4 regions of the Pseudomonas sp. Z4-7 genome follow, and region 1 is predicted to be linked to each of the others. Evidence: predicted binding sites of a transcription regulator. Region 1 holds the regulator's gene; each other region holds the start of a gene.
What was found. Region 1 encodes sigma-54, which starts transcription at its own class of promoters, with help from an activator protein. Its sites were predicted from a motif close to ANTGGCATNNANNTTGCTNT; they were not measured.
Positions count from the first base shown of each region.

Region 1 (4,319 bases):
ATGGATCAGGGCGCGCTCGGCCAGTTCCGGAAGCAGGCCGGCCGGCAAATTGTCAATGCAATAGTAGCCGCTGTCCTCAAGGACGTTGAGGGCCGTGCTTTTACCGGAGCCGGAGCGGCCACTGACGATGATCATGCGCATGTTTAATGGCCGTTCTGCTCGTCCAGGACTACCTGATACAAGGCTTCGTTGCTCGGGGCGCTGCGCAGTTTTTCGCGTACTTCCTTGCGGTCTAGCATGCTGGCGATCTGGCGCAGCAGCTCGAGGTGCGCATCGGTCGCCGCTTCCGGGACCAGCAATACGAACAGCAGGTCGACCGGGGCGCCGTCGATGGCGTCGAAATCGATGGGGGCTTCAAGGTGTAGCAGCGCACTGATCGGCGCGGAACAACCCTTGAGGCGGCAATGGGGAATGGCGATGCCGTTGCCAAAACCGGTGGAACCGAGTTTTTCACGGGCAACCAACGCCTCGAAAACGTCCTGCATTTCCAGATCCGGCACTTCGCGGTGGATCAGGTTGGCGATTTGTTCGAGGGCTTTCTTTTTACTGCCACCCGGCGCGTTCACCTGGGAACGGCCGGGGGTCAGGATGGATTCTAGTCGGATCATGGATTGGGGGGGTTAACGACCGGTTGCGCCCTGAAGGAGGCTCTGGGTCTTTTCCTTATGCTTTTTGAGTTGGCGATCCAGCTTGTCGGTCAGCAGGTCAATCGCGGCATACATGTCTGAATGCTCTGCGTTGGCAACTACTTCTCCGCCGGGAATATGCAGCGTGGCTTCGATTTTCTGCAGCAGCTTCTCGACGTTCATCGTGACTTGCACGTTGGTGATCTTGTCGAAATGCCTTTCCAATCGGTCGAGTTTTTCGCCGATGTAGGTGCGCAGGGGTTCGGTCACTTCCAGTTGGTGTCCACTGATGTTGACTTGCATACAGCTTCTCCTTCGTTGCCAGTGCATAAAGCGGCAGGTAGAAATACCTGCCACTGGAACGCTGTGGCGTGGCCTGTTACATCAACCGCTTGCGTTCGCTCGAAGGCGCGATTCCCAGGGATTCGCGGTATTTGGCGACGGTACGGCGGGCCACCTGAATGCCTTGTGCCTCCAGTAAACCAGCGATCTTGCTGTCACTCAACGGCTTTTTCTGATTTTCCGCAGCGACCAGTTTTTTAATGATCGCGCGGATGGCCGTGGACGAGCATTCACCGCCTTCGGAGGTACTGACGTGGCTGGAGAAAAAGTATTTCAATTCATAGATGCCCCTTGGGGTATGCATGAATTTCTGGGTAGTCACCCTCGAAATCGTCGACTCGTGCATGCCCACCGCCTCGGCGATGTCATGCAAGACCAACGGTTTCATCGCTTCGTCACCGTACTCCAGGAAGCCGCGCTGATGCTCGACGATCTGGGTGGCGACTTTCATCAGGGTTTCGTTGCGGCTTTGCAGGCTCTTGATGAACCAGCGCGCCTCCTGCAACTGATTGCGCATGAAGGTATTGTCGGCGCTGGTGTCGGCACGCTTCACAAAACCGGCGTATTGGGCATTGACCCGCAGCTTGGGTACCGATTCCTGGTTCAGCTCCACCAGCCAGCGATCGTTGTGCTTGCGTACGATCACATCGGGGACGACATACTCGGGCTCGGTGGATTCGATTTGCGAGCCGGGGCGCGGATTCAGGCTTTGCACCAGTTCGATGACCTGGCGCAGCTCATCTTCCTTGAGCTTCATCCGACGCATCAACTGGCTGTAGTCGCGGCCGCCCAGCAGGTCGATGTAGTCGGTGACCAGGCGCTTGGCTTCGGCCAGCCATGGCGTCTTGGCGGGCAGCTGTCGCAATTGCAGCAGCAGGCATTCGCCTAGGTTGCGAGCGCCAATGCCGGCGGGTTCGAATTGCTGGATGCGATGCAGGACAGCTTCGATCTCGTCCAGCTCGATATCGAGCTCCGGGTCAAAGGCTTCGAGGATTTCTTCGAGGGTCTCGTCCAGGTAGCCCTGGTTGTTGATGCAATCGATCAACGTCACCGCGATCAGACGGTCGGTATCCGACATCGGCGCCAGGTTCAGTTGCCACAGCAGATGGCTTTGCAGGCTTTCGCCAGCAGAGGTGCGAGTGGTGAAGTCCCACTCGTCGTCGTCACCGCCTGGCAGGCTGCTGGCGCTGGTCTGGTAGACGTCTTCCCACGCCGTGTCCACGGGCAGGTCATTGGGAATGCGTTCGCTCCATTCGCCATCGTCGAGGTTATCTACCGTCGGGGCGGCTTCCTGATAGGACGGTTCCGGGACCTCCGGGGTAGTTTTCTGCTCGACGTTGTCGGCCAGTGGGTCGGTATTGTCGAAGTCGTCGCCTTCTTCCTGGCGTTCGAGCATCGGATTGGACTCCAGCGCCTCCTGGATTTCCTGTTGCAGGTCCAGGGTCGACAATTGGAGTAGGCGGATAGCCTGTTGCAGCTGCGGTGTCATCGTCAGCTGCTGGCCCATTCTCAAGACTAGCGATGGTTTCATGGCTGGGGCTTAACACCTTATTCGCCGGCGCACATGCGCCATCCACTACAGGGCGCCGAAGCGCCAAACTTAAGCAAATTATATGCCTGAAACTGAAGTGTTTGCCTAGGGGGCTATCTCAATTAATTGAGGGCGCCCGGGCATCCGCCAGGCCACCTTTGGCTTAAAGGCGGAACTCATGGCCCAGGTATACTTCCTTGACCAGTTCGTTGGCCAGGATGGTGGCGGAGTCGCCCTCGGCGATCAGCTGGCCATCGTTGACGATGTAGGCGGTTTCACAGATATCCAGCGTCTCGCGCACGTTGTGGTCGGTGATCAGCACACCGATTCCCTTGGCCTTGAGGTGATGGATGATCTGCTTGATGTCGCCCACCGAAATCGGGTCCACGCCGGCAAACGGCTCATCCAGCAGAATGAATTTCGGCGCGGTGGCCAGGGCGCGGGCGATCTCCACGCGGCGACGTTCGCCACCGGAAAGGCTCATGCCCAGATTGTCGCGAATGTGGCTGATATGGAACTCCTGCAGTAGGCTTTCCAGCTCCTGGCGACGGCCGGCCTTGTCGAGCTCCTGGCGGGTTTCCAGGATCGCCATGATGTTGTCGGCTACCGACAATTTGCGAAAGATCGACGCCTCTTGTGGCAGGTAGCCAATGCCAGCCTTTGCCCGGCCATGCATCGGCCGGTGGCTGACGTCCAGATCATCGATCAGCACTCGACCCTGGTCGGCCTGCACCAGGCCGACAATCATGTAGAAACAGGTGGTCTTGCCCGCGCCATTGGGGCCGAGCAAGCCTACGATCTGGCCGCTTTCGATGGACAGGCTGACGTCACGCACGACTTGGCGGTTCTTGTAGCTCTTGGCCAGATGCTGAGCTTTCAGAGTTGCCATTACTGGGCCTTCTGCTCGTCGGTTTTCTTTTTCGGCTGGATCACCATGTCGATGCGCGGGCGCGATTCGGTGACCTTGCTGCCTGTGGCGCGACCAGCGCTGGCGAGTTTCTTGTTGGTGTCGTAGACGATTTTCTCGCCTTGGGTCACGTTGTTGTCCTTGTCGACAACCTTGGCGCGGTCGATCAATACGACGCGGTCCTGGGAGGCGTGGTACTGGATGGTGACGCCATAACCCTGGACCGGCTTGGTGTCGCCCGCGGTTTGCATTTGCTCGAAGTAGGCCAGGTTGCCTACCGAGGTGACCACGTCGATGTCGCCGGACTGGGTGCGGGTGATGGTCACGGTATTGCCGGTGACCTTCATCGAACCCTGGGTGATGATCACGTCACCTTTATAGGTGGCGACGCCGTTCTTGTCGTCCAGTTGCGCGTCGTCGGCCTGGATGCGGATAGGCTGGTCGCGGTCGGTGGGGAGGGCCCAGGCGCTCGCGCTTCCCAGTGCTGCGCCCAGACTGAGCAAAATAGGGAGGGTTTTAGCGAGCTTCATACTGTCCTCTTACGTTCGATAGCAGGTGTATCCTGCTTTCCTTCAAATAGGCCTTCATTCCCGTGCCGGTCGACACGCCGCCGGCGCCGTCGATTCTAACGGGTTGCTCGGTCTGCGCATATTGGCGCTGCGGGAAGACTGTCATACGGGTACTGGTAATGATGGTCGTACGGTTCTTCTCATCGGTTCGGGCCACGCGTACCGAGTCGATCAGTTCCACCTCGGTGCCGCCGGGATTGACCTCGGCACGCTCGCTTTGTACGTGCCACGGAAACTCCGTGCCGCGGAACATGTTCAGGTCCGGCTTGGTGACCAGCGTGATGTCGCTGGCCTTCACGTGATCGACCTTGTCCGACGTCATCTCATACTGCAGCTTGCCGTCA
Region 1 covers NZ_CP071642.1:975,958-980,276, forward strand. Annotated here, with positions in the region: gene rapZ (RNase adapter RapZ) at 1-141, opposite strand, end outside; gene ptsN (PTS IIA-like nitrogen regulatory protein PtsN) at 144-608, opposite strand; gene hpf (ribosome hibernation-promoting factor, HPF/YfiA family) at 621-929, opposite strand; gene J3P91_RS04160 (RNA polymerase factor sigma-54) at 1,006-2,499, opposite strand; gene lptB (LPS export ABC transporter ATP-binding protein) at 2,663-3,388, opposite strand; gene lptA (lipopolysaccharide transport periplasmic protein LptA) at 3,388-3,936, opposite strand; gene lptC (LPS export ABC transporter periplasmic protein LptC) at 3,923-4,319, opposite strand, start outside.

Region 2 (4,319 bases), 2.8 Mb from region 1:
CAGGGCAGCCGTCAGCTCGACACCGCCGGCGATCCGGCGATTACCGATGATGGCTGCTTCAGCGCCCAGCTCGTCACGTACCAGCTTCATGGCCTGACGCATATCGGCGGCAAAAAAACGCTTCACTTGCATAAACCACTACCTCAGCCGTTGGGCCCTACTGTCGCAACGATGGTCACTTGCTTGTTGTCCGGTATTTCCTGGTACGCCAGCACATGCAGCCCCGGGACCGCGAGGCGACCGAATCGCGAGAGCATCGCGCGAATCGGACCGGCCACCAGCAGGATCACCGGTTGGCCTTGCATCTCTTGCCGCTGGGCTGCTTCGATCAACGAACGCTGCAGCTTCTCGGCCATGCTTGGCTCCAGCAGAACACCCTCTTCCGAGCCTTGTCCTGCCTTCTGCAGACTATTGAGCAATATCTGTTCCAACCTTGGCTCCAGAGTGATCACAGGCAGCTCAGACTCAGTGCCTACAATGCTTTGGACGATTGCGCGGGATACGCCGACTCGCACCGCAGCGACCAACGCGGCGGTATCTTGACTCTTCGAAGCGTTGTTGGCGATGGCTTCGGCGATACTGCGAATGTCGCGCACCGGGACCTGTTCGGCCAACAGCGCCTGCAACACCTTGAGCAACTGCGACAGCGACACCACGCCCGGCACCAGCTCCTCGGCCAGTTTTGGCGAGCCTTTGGCCAGTACTTGCAGCAATTGCTGGACTTCCTCGTGGCCGATCAGCTCGCTGGAGTGCTTGTACAAAATCTGGTTCAAGTGGGTCGCCACCACGGTGCTGGCGTCTACCACGGTATAACCGAGCGATTGCGCCTGGGCCCGCTGGCTGATTTCGATCCACACCGCTTCCAGGCCGAAAGCCGGATCCTTGGCGGTAATACCGTTGAGCGAACCGTAGACCTGTCCTGGGTTGATCGCCAGCTCGCGGTCAGGATAGATCTCGGCTTCGGCCAGGATCACGCCCATGAGCGTCAGGCGATAGGCGCTTGGGGCCAGATCGAGGTTGTCGCGGATATGCACGGTGGGCATCAGGAAGCCCAGGTCCTGGGACAGCTTCTTGCGCACGCCCTTGATCCGGGCCAGCAATTGACCACCCTGGTTGCGGTCGACCAGTGGGATGAGGCGGTAGCCGACTTCCAGGCCGATCATGTCGATCGGCGTCACATCGTCCCAACCCAACTCCTTGGTTTCCATGGCCCGCGCCGGCGATGGCAGCAGTTCCTGCTGACGCTTGACCTCTTCCAGCGCCTGGACCTTTTGCCCGTTCTGCTTTTTCCAGAACAGGTAGGCGCCACCAGCAGCCAGGGCAGCCATGCTCAGGAACGACACGTGGGGCATGCCCGGCACGATACCCATCACCGCCATCAGGCCGGCCGCCACGGCCAGGGCCTTGGGCGAAGCGAACATCTGGCGATTGATCTGCTTGCCCATGTCTTCGGAGCCCGAAGCACGGGTCACCATGATCGCGGCAGCTGTGGATAACAACAGTGATGGCAATTGCGCCACCAAACCGTCACCGATGGTCAGCAAGGCGTAGACCCTGCCAGCATCACCGAACGTCATACCGTGCTGGAAGATACCGACGGCCATCCCGCCGATGAGGTTGATGAACAGAATCAGCAGGCCGGCGATGGCGTCGCCACGCACGAACTTGCTCGCACCGTCCATGGAACCGTAGAACTCGGCCTCCTGAGCCACGTCAAGACGACGAGCCTTGGCCTGGTTCTGATCGATCAGGCCGGCGTTGAGGTCGGCGTCGATCGCCATCTGCTTGCCGGGCATCGCATCGAGGGTGAAACGCGCGCTCACCTCGGAAATCCGCCCGGCACCCTTGGTCACCACGACGAAGTTGATGATCATCAGGATGGCGAAAACCACGATACCGACCACGTAGTTACCGCCGATCACCACTTCACCGAAGGCCTGGATCACCTTACCGGCGGCAGCGTGGCCGTCCTGGCCGTGGAGCATGACCACGCGAGTGGACGCCACGTTCAGCGCCAGGCGCATCAGCGTCGCCACCAGCAGGATGGTTGGAAACACCGCGAAATCCAGCGGCCGCAGAGCGTATACGCAAACCAGCAGTACCACGATGGACAGCGCAATGTTGAACGTGAAGAACACGTCGAGCAGGAACGGCGGTATCGGCAGCATCATCATGGCAAGCATGACCAGCAGCAACAGCGGCACACCCAGATTCCCCCGGCTGAGGTCGGCTACGTTGCTGCGTGCGGTGCTGAATAACTGAGAGCGATCCACCAATATTCCCCGTTCCTGTGAAGCAAACTTTTGACGCCCGGAGGGGGCGCAGACGGGGTATTGCAAGAAGCTTTCCAACTTTTGCAAAAGCTTGGAATAGAAAGGCCGAAGCGACTTCAACCCTGTGGGAGCGAGCCCGCTCGCGAAAGCGGTTTGTCAGTCGGCGCCTGTATCGACTGGATCGGCGCATTCGCGAGCAGGCTCGCTCCCACAGGGTAATACGGTTCACTTGAGAAGAAAGGGTACCCGTGGCGAGGGAGCTTGCTCCCGCTCGGCTGCGAAGCAGTCGCAAACCGGCGGGTGCGGCGTGTCTGATGCCCCGCATCTGGCGGGTTTTGGGGCCGCTTCGCGGCCCAGCGGGAGCAAGCTCCCTCGCCACGGGTTTGTCGATGCCCTAAGGGAATAGCATCGGCTGAATTAGGAATCGCGCCGCAAATCCGGCGGGATCGGCAGGTCCTTGAGCGGTTCGGGACGCTTGCCCTTGCCGGCGCGGTGCTGGCGGATCTGGTAGACGTAGGCCAGCACCTGGGCCACAGCCAGGTACAGACCTCCGGGAATTTCCTGATCGAGTTCGGTGGAGTAGTAGATCGAGCGCGCCAGCGCCGGCGATTCGAGCAGCATCACTTCGTTGGCAACGGCGATTTCGCGGATCTTCAACGCCAGGAAATCACTGCCCTTGGCCAGCAGCACCGGCGCATTGCCTTTTTCAGGATCGTATTTGAGCGCCACCGCATAGTGGGTCGGGTTGGTAATGACCACGTCGGCGTCGGGAATCGCCGCCATCATGCGCCGCTGGGAGACCTCGCGCTGCAATTGGCGAATCCGCTGCTTGACCTCCGGCTTGCCCTCCGCGTCCTTGTGCTCGTCGCGCACTTCCTGCTTGGTCATCATCAGCTTCTGCTTGCTCTGATAGAGCTGGATTGGCACATCGATGGCGGCGATCAGGATCAAACCGCAAGACATCCACAACGTGCTCCATCCCACCAGCTGCACGCTATGAATGATGGCCTGTTCCAGCGGTTGATGGGCGATGCGCAGCAGATCGTCGATGTCGCCCTCCAGCACCACCAACGCGACGGACAGGACCAGCAGGAACTTGCCAAAAGCCTTGAGCAGCTCCACCAGCGCCGTGGTGGAAAACATGCGCTTGATGCCGGCGGCCGGGTTCATCCGGCTGAACTTGGGTGCCAGGCTGCCGGCGGCGAAGAGCCATCCGCCCAGCGAAATCGGGCCGATGAATGCCGCCAACAATAAAAAGATCAGCACGGGCTGAATCGCCAGAAGCGCGATCTTGCCCGAATGCAGCAAGTACTGCGTCATGGCGCCAGGGCTCAGCAACACTTCCCGGGGCAAGGAAAAATTCAGGCGCATGATCTCCAGCAGTTCCAGCGCCAGATCGCCGCCATAGATCAGCAAGCCGCCAGCGCCGGCAAGCATGATCGCCAGGGTGTTGAGCTCCTTGGAGCGGGCGATCTCGCCTTTCTCGCGGGACTCCCTGGTGCGTTTCTCCGTGGGGTCTTCTGTCTTGTCCTGACCGCTTTCGCTCTCAGCCATGGTTCAGCGCGCCTGTGCCATGTCGCGTAGCAGCTGCAAGGCCTGGGTGGCCAACGGCTGATACTGGTTGAGAATATCCCCCAGGCTGACCCAGAAGATCACCATGCCCAGCACCAGCGTGAGGGGGAAGCCGATGGAAAAAATGTTCAGCTGCGGCGCCGCGCGGGTCATCACGCCAAAAGCGATGTTGACCACCAGCAGCGCGGTGATGGCTGGCAATACCAGCAGCATCGCCGCCCCCAGGACCCAGCCGAGCTTGCCGGCGATGTCCCAGAAATGATTGACCAGCATCGCACTGCCCACCGGCATTGTGGTGAAGCTCTCGGTGAGCACTTCAAACACTACCAGATGCCCGTTCATGGCGAGGAACAGCAATGTCACCAGCATCGTCAGGAACTGCCCGATAACCGCGGTGTTGACGCCGTTGGTGGGGTCGATCATGGAGGCGAACGCCATGCCCATCTGGATCGAAATAATTTGCCCGGCCACCAC
Region 2 covers NZ_CP071642.1:4,352,102-4,356,420, forward strand. Annotated here, with positions in the region: gene flhF (flagellar biosynthesis protein FlhF) at 1-132, opposite strand, end outside; gene flhA (flagellar biosynthesis protein FlhA) at 144-2,273, opposite strand; gene flhB (flagellar biosynthesis protein FlhB) at 2,691-3,827, opposite strand; gene fliR (flagellar biosynthetic protein FliR) at 3,831-4,319, opposite strand, start outside.
Region 2: the regulator sigma-54 is predicted to act here: its motif matches at 2,333-2,352, upstream of flhA (flagellar biosynthesis protein FlhA).

Region 3 (4,319 bases), 2.5 Mb from region 1:
TTGCCCAGCTCTTTATTGCCGGAGGCAGCGTTGGTTGCCGCGCCCAGGCCATCGGTCGTGGTGTTGGTCTTGACCGAGGAGTTGGCCAGAATCTCGTTGAGGCTCAAACCGCTGGTGGTGTTGGTGACGCTCATGTGACTCGCCCCTTATCACTGACCGAGGGTCAGGACCTTCTGCATCATGGCTTTGGCGGTGTTCATCATTTCGGCGTTGGTCTGGAACGAACGACTGGCGGAAATCATGTCGGCCATTTCTTCAACGACGTTGACGTTCGGGTAGTAGACGTAACCCTTGGCGTCGGCGGCCGGATGATTCGGCTCGTAACGGGCGTCGAGGTTGCTCTGGTCTTCAACCACGCCGAGTACCTGCACACCCTGCCCGGCCGCGTCCTGATTCTGGAACAGCGAGTCGCTGCCGCCGGACTGGCCACCCTGGAACATGGTGGCGAATACCGGGTGGCGGGCGCGATAGGTCTGGTCGATGCTCGACGAGACGGTCTCGGCGTTGGCGATGTTACTGGCGACGGTGTTCAGGCGAGTGGTCTGGGCACTCATGGCACTGCCGGCGATGTTGAATACGCTCGCGATCGACATGAATTACTCTCCACGCAGGGCTGATACCAGCCCTTTGAATTTACTGTTGAGCAGGGTGAAGCTGGCCTGGAAGTTCACGGAGTTTTCCGCGTAGTTGGACTGTTCCAGTTGAGCATCCACGGTGTTCTGGTCGATCGACGGCTGCATCGGCGTGCGATACATCAACGATCCGTCGCCACTGCCAACGCCCTCGGCTTCGATATGACGGTTGTTGGTCATGTTCAAGGCGAAGTGGCCGTTCTTGGTTTTTTCGTTCTGCTCGGCGAGCACCTTGGAAAAGTCCAGGTCACGGGCCTTGTAGTTCGGGGTGTCGGCGTTGGCAATATTGTTGGCCAGGACTTCGGCACGCTGGGCGCGGAAGCTCAGGGCCTGTTCGTGGATACCGAGCGCTTTATCGAAGCTGATGCTCATGGCGGAAACCTTTGGGTGACCAGAATGTTCGTACGATGGCTTTAGCAATCACCGTGCCACTTTCCAAAAGCCCGTAAACCGGGGCTTTGCGGGGATCGGCAAAGCGGCAATGCCAGAAAAGCGGCAATCGGTTTCCGCTGGCTGCCGCTTTTCTGCCGCTTTCATCCAGACAATGGGGGACAAATGTGGGAGCGAGCTTGCTCGCGATAGCGATCTGTCTGATACATGGATTTTGGATGTGCCGCCGCTATCGCGAGCAAGCTCGCTCCCACAGGAATGTGTTGGATTGGAGAAACTGGAGGGCAAAAAAAAACGGGAGCCCCGTAGGGCTCCCGTTTTTTATAACCCAGGCCAATCACTTCGCCTGATAGATGATCCCCGGACTGCACTGGACCATCTGGTAATGATCCGGCAAGCCGTTCAACGCCTCGGACGCGCCCAGGAACAGGTAGCCGCCCGGCTTCAGGGTGCTGTGGATACGCAGCAGGATGTCTTTCTTCACCTCGGCGGAGAAGTAGATCAGCACGTTGCGGCAGAACACGATGTCGAACTTGCCCAGGCTGGCATAGCTGTCCAGCAAGTTGAACGAGCGGAACTCCACGCGGCTCTTGATCGGCGCCTTGACCACCCACTTGCCCGGCCCTTTCGGATCGAAATAGCGTTGCAGGCGATCAGGCGACAGGCCACGGCCGATCGCCAGGCTGTCGTACTCACCGGTCTTGCAGTTGTTGAGCATGGTCCCGGACAGGTCGGTGGCGACAATTTGCACGCCCATCTTCAGCTGGCCGAGGTTGGAGCGCTCGAACTCATCGATGGACATCGACAGCGAATACGGTTCCTGTCCCGACGAGCAGGCCGCCGACCAGATGCGCAGGCGTTGCCCCGGACTGGCCTTGATGGCCGCCGGCAACACCCGGTTCTTCAATACCTCGAAGGGATAGGTATCACGAAACCACAGGGTTTCGTTGGTGGTCATCGCATCCACCACCATCTCGCGCAAACCGCTGCGTGGCTGGGTCTGGATGCGCTGCACCAGTTCGCCCAGCGACTTGAGACCCTGTTGTTCCATCAATTTGTTGAGACGGCTCGACACCAGGTACTGCTTGTTTTCACCAAGCAAGATGCCACAGGCTTTTTCCAGGAAGACCCGGAACTGTTCGAAATCCAAATTACCCGTAGACAAGATACCGCCTCTTTTCACTGTGTTGACTTGCCGGGCGCACAACGCGCCCGACCTTTATTCTGCTGCCTTGATTCGCTCGACCACACGCGACGCCAGGTCATCGGGCCGGAACTTGGCCAGAAAATCATCGGCGCCGACTTTCTTGACCATCGCCTGGTTGAAAACCCCGGACAACGAAGTATGCAAGATGATGTGCAGCTTCTGCATGCGCGGGTCGCTGCGAATCTCCGATGTCAGCGTGTAGCCATCCATCTCCGGCATCTCGATGTCGGAAATCATCATCAGGAACTCTTCTTCCGGCTTCTTGCCCTCATCGACCAACTGGCGCAGGTAATCCAGCGCTTGCCGTCCGTCGTTCAGGGCAATCACTTCGACGCCGACCGTTTGTAGACAACGCGTGACCTGCTTGCGTGCCACCGAAGAATCGTCGACGGTCAGGACCCGCAGCGAAACCGCCTTGTGCTGCGTCTCGGCATCCACCACGCCGACGGAAATCGTCTCCGGGGTCGGCGCCACTTCGGCGAGGATCTTCTCCACGTCGATGATTTCAACCAGCTGGTTGTCGACCCGGGTCACCGCCGTCAGGTAGTGATCGCGGCCGGTGCCCTTGGGTGGTGGATGGATCTCTTCCCAGTTCATGTTGACGATGCGCTCCACCGACCGCACCAGGAACCCTTGGGTCTTGGTGTTGTACTCGGTGATGATCACAAACGGATTGCTCTGATCCAGCAGCCGACCGGAACCGGTCGCCATTGCCAGGTCGAGAATCGGGATGGTCGCACCCCGGATATTCGCCACACCGCACACGACGGGACTGGATTTCGGCATCAGGGTCAGTTTAGGGCATTGCAGCACCTCGCGGACCTTGAATACGTTGATCCCATACAGTTGTTGGCCATCGAGACGGAACAACAACAGCTCCAGGCGATTCTGACCGACCAGCTGTGTGCGCTGGTTTACCGAATCCATCACTCCCGCCATGCCCTGACTCCTACCTAACGCTAATGTGTCCGACGCGCATTCATCACTAAACGGCACGGGGCTTGCTATTGAACCGGCATGAACGCACAAACGACATTTTCTCGACGCCTGACCACTCACTGCCGCCATTGGCTCGGTGCACTGTTGGCCGTCTGCCTGTTCGCGGTCGGCGGACGCGCCGTCGCTGATGTGCCGGTTACCTTGCCTGATCTCCTTATCGGCGTCACGCAGGGCTTTCTTGAATTCACCGTAGAAGACTATCTGGCAACCAGTCAAACCGAAGGTCGCTACGAGATCGAAGTCAACCAGCTCGATCCGCGCCTGCGCATGCCGATGTGCGACAAGGAATTGACTGCCTCGCTGGAAAGCCCGGCCAGGCCCCTGGGTCGGGTCACGGTGAAGGTACGTTGCGACAGCGCCGCGCCCTGGACGGTTTTTGTGCCCGCTCAAGTGCGGCTGTTCCGCGAGATCGTCACGACCACCCGTCCGCTCAAGCGCGCCGGGATTGTCGAGCCCCAGGACGTAATGCTGCGTGAACGCGACATCAGCCAGATCAGCCAGGGTTTCCTGACGTCCGTCGATCAGGCCATCGGGCAGAAACTTGTCCGACCAATGGTCGCCGATCAGGTCGTCACCCTCGTGCACCTGGAACAGGCCGAAGTGATCCGCAAGGGCGACCAGGTCGTCATTACCGCCCGCAGCGGCACCCTGGCCGTGCGGATGCCCGGCGAGGCGCTGGCCAATGGCGGCGTACGCGAGCAGATTCGGGTAAAGAACCTCAATTCGAAACGGGTAATCAAGGCGCAGGTGATAGCGCCCGGCCACGTGGAAGTGGCCATGTAACGGGGTAGACAGGCTGGCGCTTGACCTCGGTGTTCCCTAGACTGTGCCTTACGCAAAGGCAAGCGCAGACGTGCGCACGTTCATTTGATAAATGAGCCTAAAGTTATTTTGGGAATGGCCGAAAACATGGCAAGCGTCCAAATACCCAGAGGTTTTTTACCATGGTCATCGATTTCAATCGTTTAAACAGCTCCTCGCCGCTGACAGGCACAACGCGCACTGGCGCCAGCAAGGAAACCGTCGAAACCGACAAGTCCAAGCCGGCTGACAAGGCCGCCACTGTCAACAACGGGGAGTCGGTACACCTC
Region 3 covers NZ_CP071642.1:4,641,158-4,645,476, forward strand. Annotated here, with positions in the region: gene flgD (flagellar hook assembly protein FlgD) at 1-134, opposite strand, end outside; gene flgC (flagellar basal body rod protein FlgC) at 150-593, opposite strand; gene flgB (flagellar basal body rod protein FlgB) at 597-1,004, opposite strand; gene cheR (protein-glutamate O-methyltransferase CheR) at 1,360-2,187, opposite strand; gene J3P91_RS20685 (chemotaxis protein CheV) at 2,242-3,168, opposite strand; gene flgA (flagellar basal body P-ring formation chaperone FlgA) at 3,247-4,011, shown strand; gene flgM (flagellar biosynthesis anti-sigma factor FlgM) at 4,173-4,319, shown strand, end outside.
Region 3: the regulator sigma-54 is predicted to act here: its motif matches at 1,046-1,065, upstream of flgB (flagellar basal body rod protein FlgB).

Region 4 (4,319 bases), 2.0 Mb from region 1:
CACCCCCAGGATCACCATGATGAAGGGTTCCATCAGGCTGGTGAGGTTGTCCACCAGATTATCCACTTCGGCCTCATAAAAACTCGCCACTTTGTCGAGCATGTCATCCAGCGCACCGGACTCTTCGCCAATGGCGGTCATCTGGATCGCCAGGTTCGGAAAAATGCCTGAGGTGCGCATGGAGAAGTTCAACTGCATGCCGGTCGAGACGTCCTGCTTGATCCGCTGCACGGCACGCTTGAATACCACGTTGCCGGTGGCGCCCGAGACGGAGTCGAGGGCTTCGACCAGCGGCACGCCGGCGGCGAACGTGGTCGAGAGCGTGCGCGCGTAACGCGCCACGGCGGACTTGTACATCAAGGTGCCGACCAAGGGCAGCTTGAGCAGCCACTTGTCTCGCCAGTCACGAAACGCCTGGGAGCGCTTGAGGGCATATTTCACCCCGAAAAATCCGCCCACCACTCCGCCAAGCAGCACCCACCACCAGTCTTGCAGGAACTCCGACAAGCCGATGACCATTAGCGTGAAGGCCGGCAGCTTCGCGCCAAAGCCGGAAAATACCGACTCGAACTGCGGCACGACCTTGATCAGCAAGATGCTGGTGACCACCGCCGCGACGGCGATCACCGCTGCGGGGTAGGTCATGGCTTTCTTGATCTTTGCCTTCAGGGCTTCGCTCTTTTCCTTGTAGGTCGCGACTCGGTCCAGCAGCGTGTCCAGGGCACCGGCCTGCTCACCGGCATCGACCAGGTTGCAGTACAACTCGTCGAAATACTGCGGGCATTTGCGCAGCGAGGCGGCGAAGCTGTTGCCGGCGGCGACTTCCTGCTTCACTTCGTCCACCAGCTTGCGCATGTTGGCGTTGTCGAAGCCTTCGCCGATGATGTCGAATGCCTGCAGCAGAGGAACGCCGGCCTTGAGCATCGTCGCCATCTGACGGGTGAAGAGCGCGATATCCAGCGGCTTGATGCGTTTGCCCTTGCTGAATATCGAAGTGGACTTCTTGCGTACCTTGCCCGGGTTGATCCCTTGCTTGCGCAGCTGCGCCTTGACCAATGCCGGGCTCTGGCCGGTCAGTTCGCCGGACATTTTTGTGCCTTTGCGGTCCTTGCCTTCCCACGTGTAGACGTCGGTTTTTGCTGCCTTGACCGCCATGCTCAATCCTTGGTGACCCGGTTGATTTCTTCGAGACTGGTGACGCCTTGCATCACTTTGACCAGCCCCGAGGTGCGCAAGTCATTGAAGCCGTCCTTGCGCATTTGCAGGTCGATTTCCAGGGAGTTGCCTTCGGCCATGATCAGCCGCTGCAGCTCCGGCGTGTTCTTGACCACTTCGTAGACCCCCACGCGACCCTTGTAGCCGTTGTTGCACTGTTCGCAACCGACCGGCTCATAGATCGTGAATGAGCCGATGCGTTCCCGCGGGAAGCCCTCCTTGAGCAGGGTTTCCTCGGGAATCTCGATGGCTCTGCGGCAGTGCATGCACAACTTGCGCGCCAGGCGCTGGGCGATGATCAGGTGCACTGCCGTGGCGATGTTGAAACCTGGGATGCCCATGTTCTGTAGCCGGATCAGGGTTTCGGCGGCGCTGTTGGTGTGCAGCGTGGACAGCACCAGGTGTCCGGTCTGGGCCGCCTTGATGGCGATCTCGGCGGTTTCCAGGTCGCGGATCTCGCCGACCATGATCACATCCGGGTCCTGGCGCAGGAACGAGCGCAGTGCATGGGCGAAATCCAGCCCCTGGCGCGGATTCACGTTGACCTGGTTGATGCCTTCCATGTTGATTTCCACCGGGTCCTCGGCGGTGGAAATATTGATGTCCACGGTGTTGAGAATGTTCAAGCCGGTATACAGCGACACGGTCTTGCCCGAGCCGGTCGGCCCGGTTACCAGAATCAGCCCCTGGGGTTGCTTGAGGGCCACCATGTACAGGTCTTTCTGTTCCGGTTCGTAGCCCAGGGCGTCGATGCCCATTTGCGCGCTGGAGGGATCGAGGATCCGGATCACCACCTTTTCTCCCCAAAGCGTGGGGAGGGTGTTGACCCGGAAATCGATGGACTTGGTCTTTGACAGGCGCATCTTCAGCCGTCCGTCCTGGGGCTTGCGTCGTTCGGAAATGTCCAGGCTCGCCATCACCTTGAGGCGCGCGGCAATGCGGTTGGCCAGTTGGATGGGCGGCTTTGCGACTTCCCGCAGCATACCGTCGGTGCGCACGCGTACCCGATAGGTCTTTTCATAGGGTTCGAAGTGCAGGTCGGAAGAGCCGCCCTTGATCGCGTCCAGCAACATCTTGTTGACGAAGCGCACCACCGGCGCATCGTCGCCGTCCTGGCCGGCGATGGCATCCTGCTTGCGGTCATCGATCGACTCGATGTCGAGGCCGTCGAGGTCGACGTCGGCCATGCCTTCCAGGCCCGTGCTGCTGGACTCGAAGAACTTCTCGATGGCATCGCTGAGCTTGTCGTCCTCCACCAGTATGGCTTCGGTGGTCAGGCCGGTGCTGAACTGTATGTCGTTGATGGCCTGGTGATTAGTCGGATCGGAAATGCCCACGTACAGCTTGTTGCCACGCCGCCACAGGGGCAGGGCGTGATGCTGGCGCACGAGTTTCTCGCTGACCAGGCCAGCGGGCTGGTTGTCCTTGTCGAGGCTGTTGAGGTCCAGCAGGGCGATACCAAAATGCTCCGAGGCGATTTCCGCCACCTGGCGGCTCTGGACGAGTTTGTTCTGCACCAGATAGCTGACCAGGGGCGTGCGATTGCGCTGCGCCTGTTGGTAGGCCTGCTGCGCGCTTTGTTCAGTGATCAGTTCGGCCAGCACCAGTTGCTTGGCCAGGCCGCTGAGGGCGATGTCATTCATGGGAATACCGGTGGCGGACTGTTCATGATTTATAGCCTAGTCAAGCATCGGTGCCTCACCAGCGAGCAGAGGTGACAAAAAGCGTCAGATAGTGCGGTTGTTGGGGTAGGACCTTGCTCGTATGTCGCTGGAAAAGCTTCGGCTGGCGGGGCCGCGGTGGTTGGCATGTGCCGTGCAATGCTCGTGTCATCGCATGAGATCCGACTCATACAAGGGAGATGACTATGAACAGGCAAAAGGGTTTCACCTTGATCGAGCTGCTGATTGTGGTGGCGATCATCGGCATCCTGGCGACGTTTGCGTTGCCGCAGTATTCGAGGTACCAGGCGCGGGCAAAGGCGACAGCGGGCTTGGCGGAAATTTCTACCTTGAGGGTGGCGTTCGAAGATGTCATGAATCAAGGAACGGCCCCCACGCTGGCCAACATTGGCGGCACATCCCCTACCAGCAACTGCACTATTACGGCGGAAGGCGTGGCTAACACTGGAGTAGGCGCGATCGTTTGCACTCTTGTTAACGCACCTGCTCCTGTACTCGGCAGGACTATTACGCTCAGTCGGGCGGCTACAGGGGTCTGGACCTGTACTTCAACCGCTGCTCAAGAATTCTTGCCAGCAGGTTGTGACGGGGCATAGACCATGCCGTATGACTTGGCCCCGCTTTTATAGCGGGGCTTTTTATTGGGTGAGAAATGTTTACGCAATTCATGGAGTTAGCAACCGGGCCAAAACCCGCAACTTGCATGTACCAAATCATCCGGTCATGCAAATTGCATGATTGTGAAAAATGCCGCTTCGCTTAACTATATGAATTTAAAGGGAAATCTGATTGTTTCAAAACTGGCACAGCCTTCGCACTACTCCTGACAACCTGCCGCGATGCACTTTCGGCAGTTTCTGAGAAAAACAGGAGTTACTCGTATGAAGAAGTTCGCTATCACTGCCGCTGCTGCCACTGCACTGACCCTGACCATGGCTAACGCATTTGCCGAGACCACTCAAGCGACTCAGGCACCGATGATGCTGGCTGCTGGCGAAGTGACAGAGGCTAAGGAAGACGTTTCCGACACCTGGATCACCACCAAGGTCAAAGCTGACCTGGTCACCGAGAAAGGCATTCCAGGCTCCGACATCAAGGTTGAAACCAACAAAGGCGTTGTGTCCCTGTCTTCTATGACCAAGGTTACTGAGGCACAAAAAGACACCGCTGTGGCAATCACCAAGAAAATCAAAGGCGTCAAAGCCGTATCGGCTGACGGTCTGAAAGCCGAGTAAGGCTAGGCTTCTCGCCTGAACGGGAGAAGGCACGGCACGCGGGCTGAGATATACGTATGCCGTTGCTTTGGAGTTCATGCGAAAGGCCACAGGGACGTGGCCATTACAGGCCCCCGGCATTCGTGCCGGGGGCCTGTTCTATTCTGGGGAGAAAACCTGGTGTACGGCCAGGAAACCGGGTTGTTCT
Region 4 covers NZ_CP071642.1:5,180,057-5,184,375, reverse strand. Annotated here, with positions in the region: gene J3P91_RS23250 (type II secretion system F family protein) at 1-1,155, opposite strand, end outside; gene pilB (type IV-A pilus assembly ATPase PilB) at 1,158-2,858, opposite strand; gene J3P91_RS23240 (pilin) at 3,083-3,493, shown strand; gene J3P91_RS23235 (BON domain-containing protein) at 3,779-4,132, shown strand.
Region 4: the regulator sigma-54 is predicted to act here: its motif matches at 3,018-3,037, upstream of J3P91_RS23240 (pilin).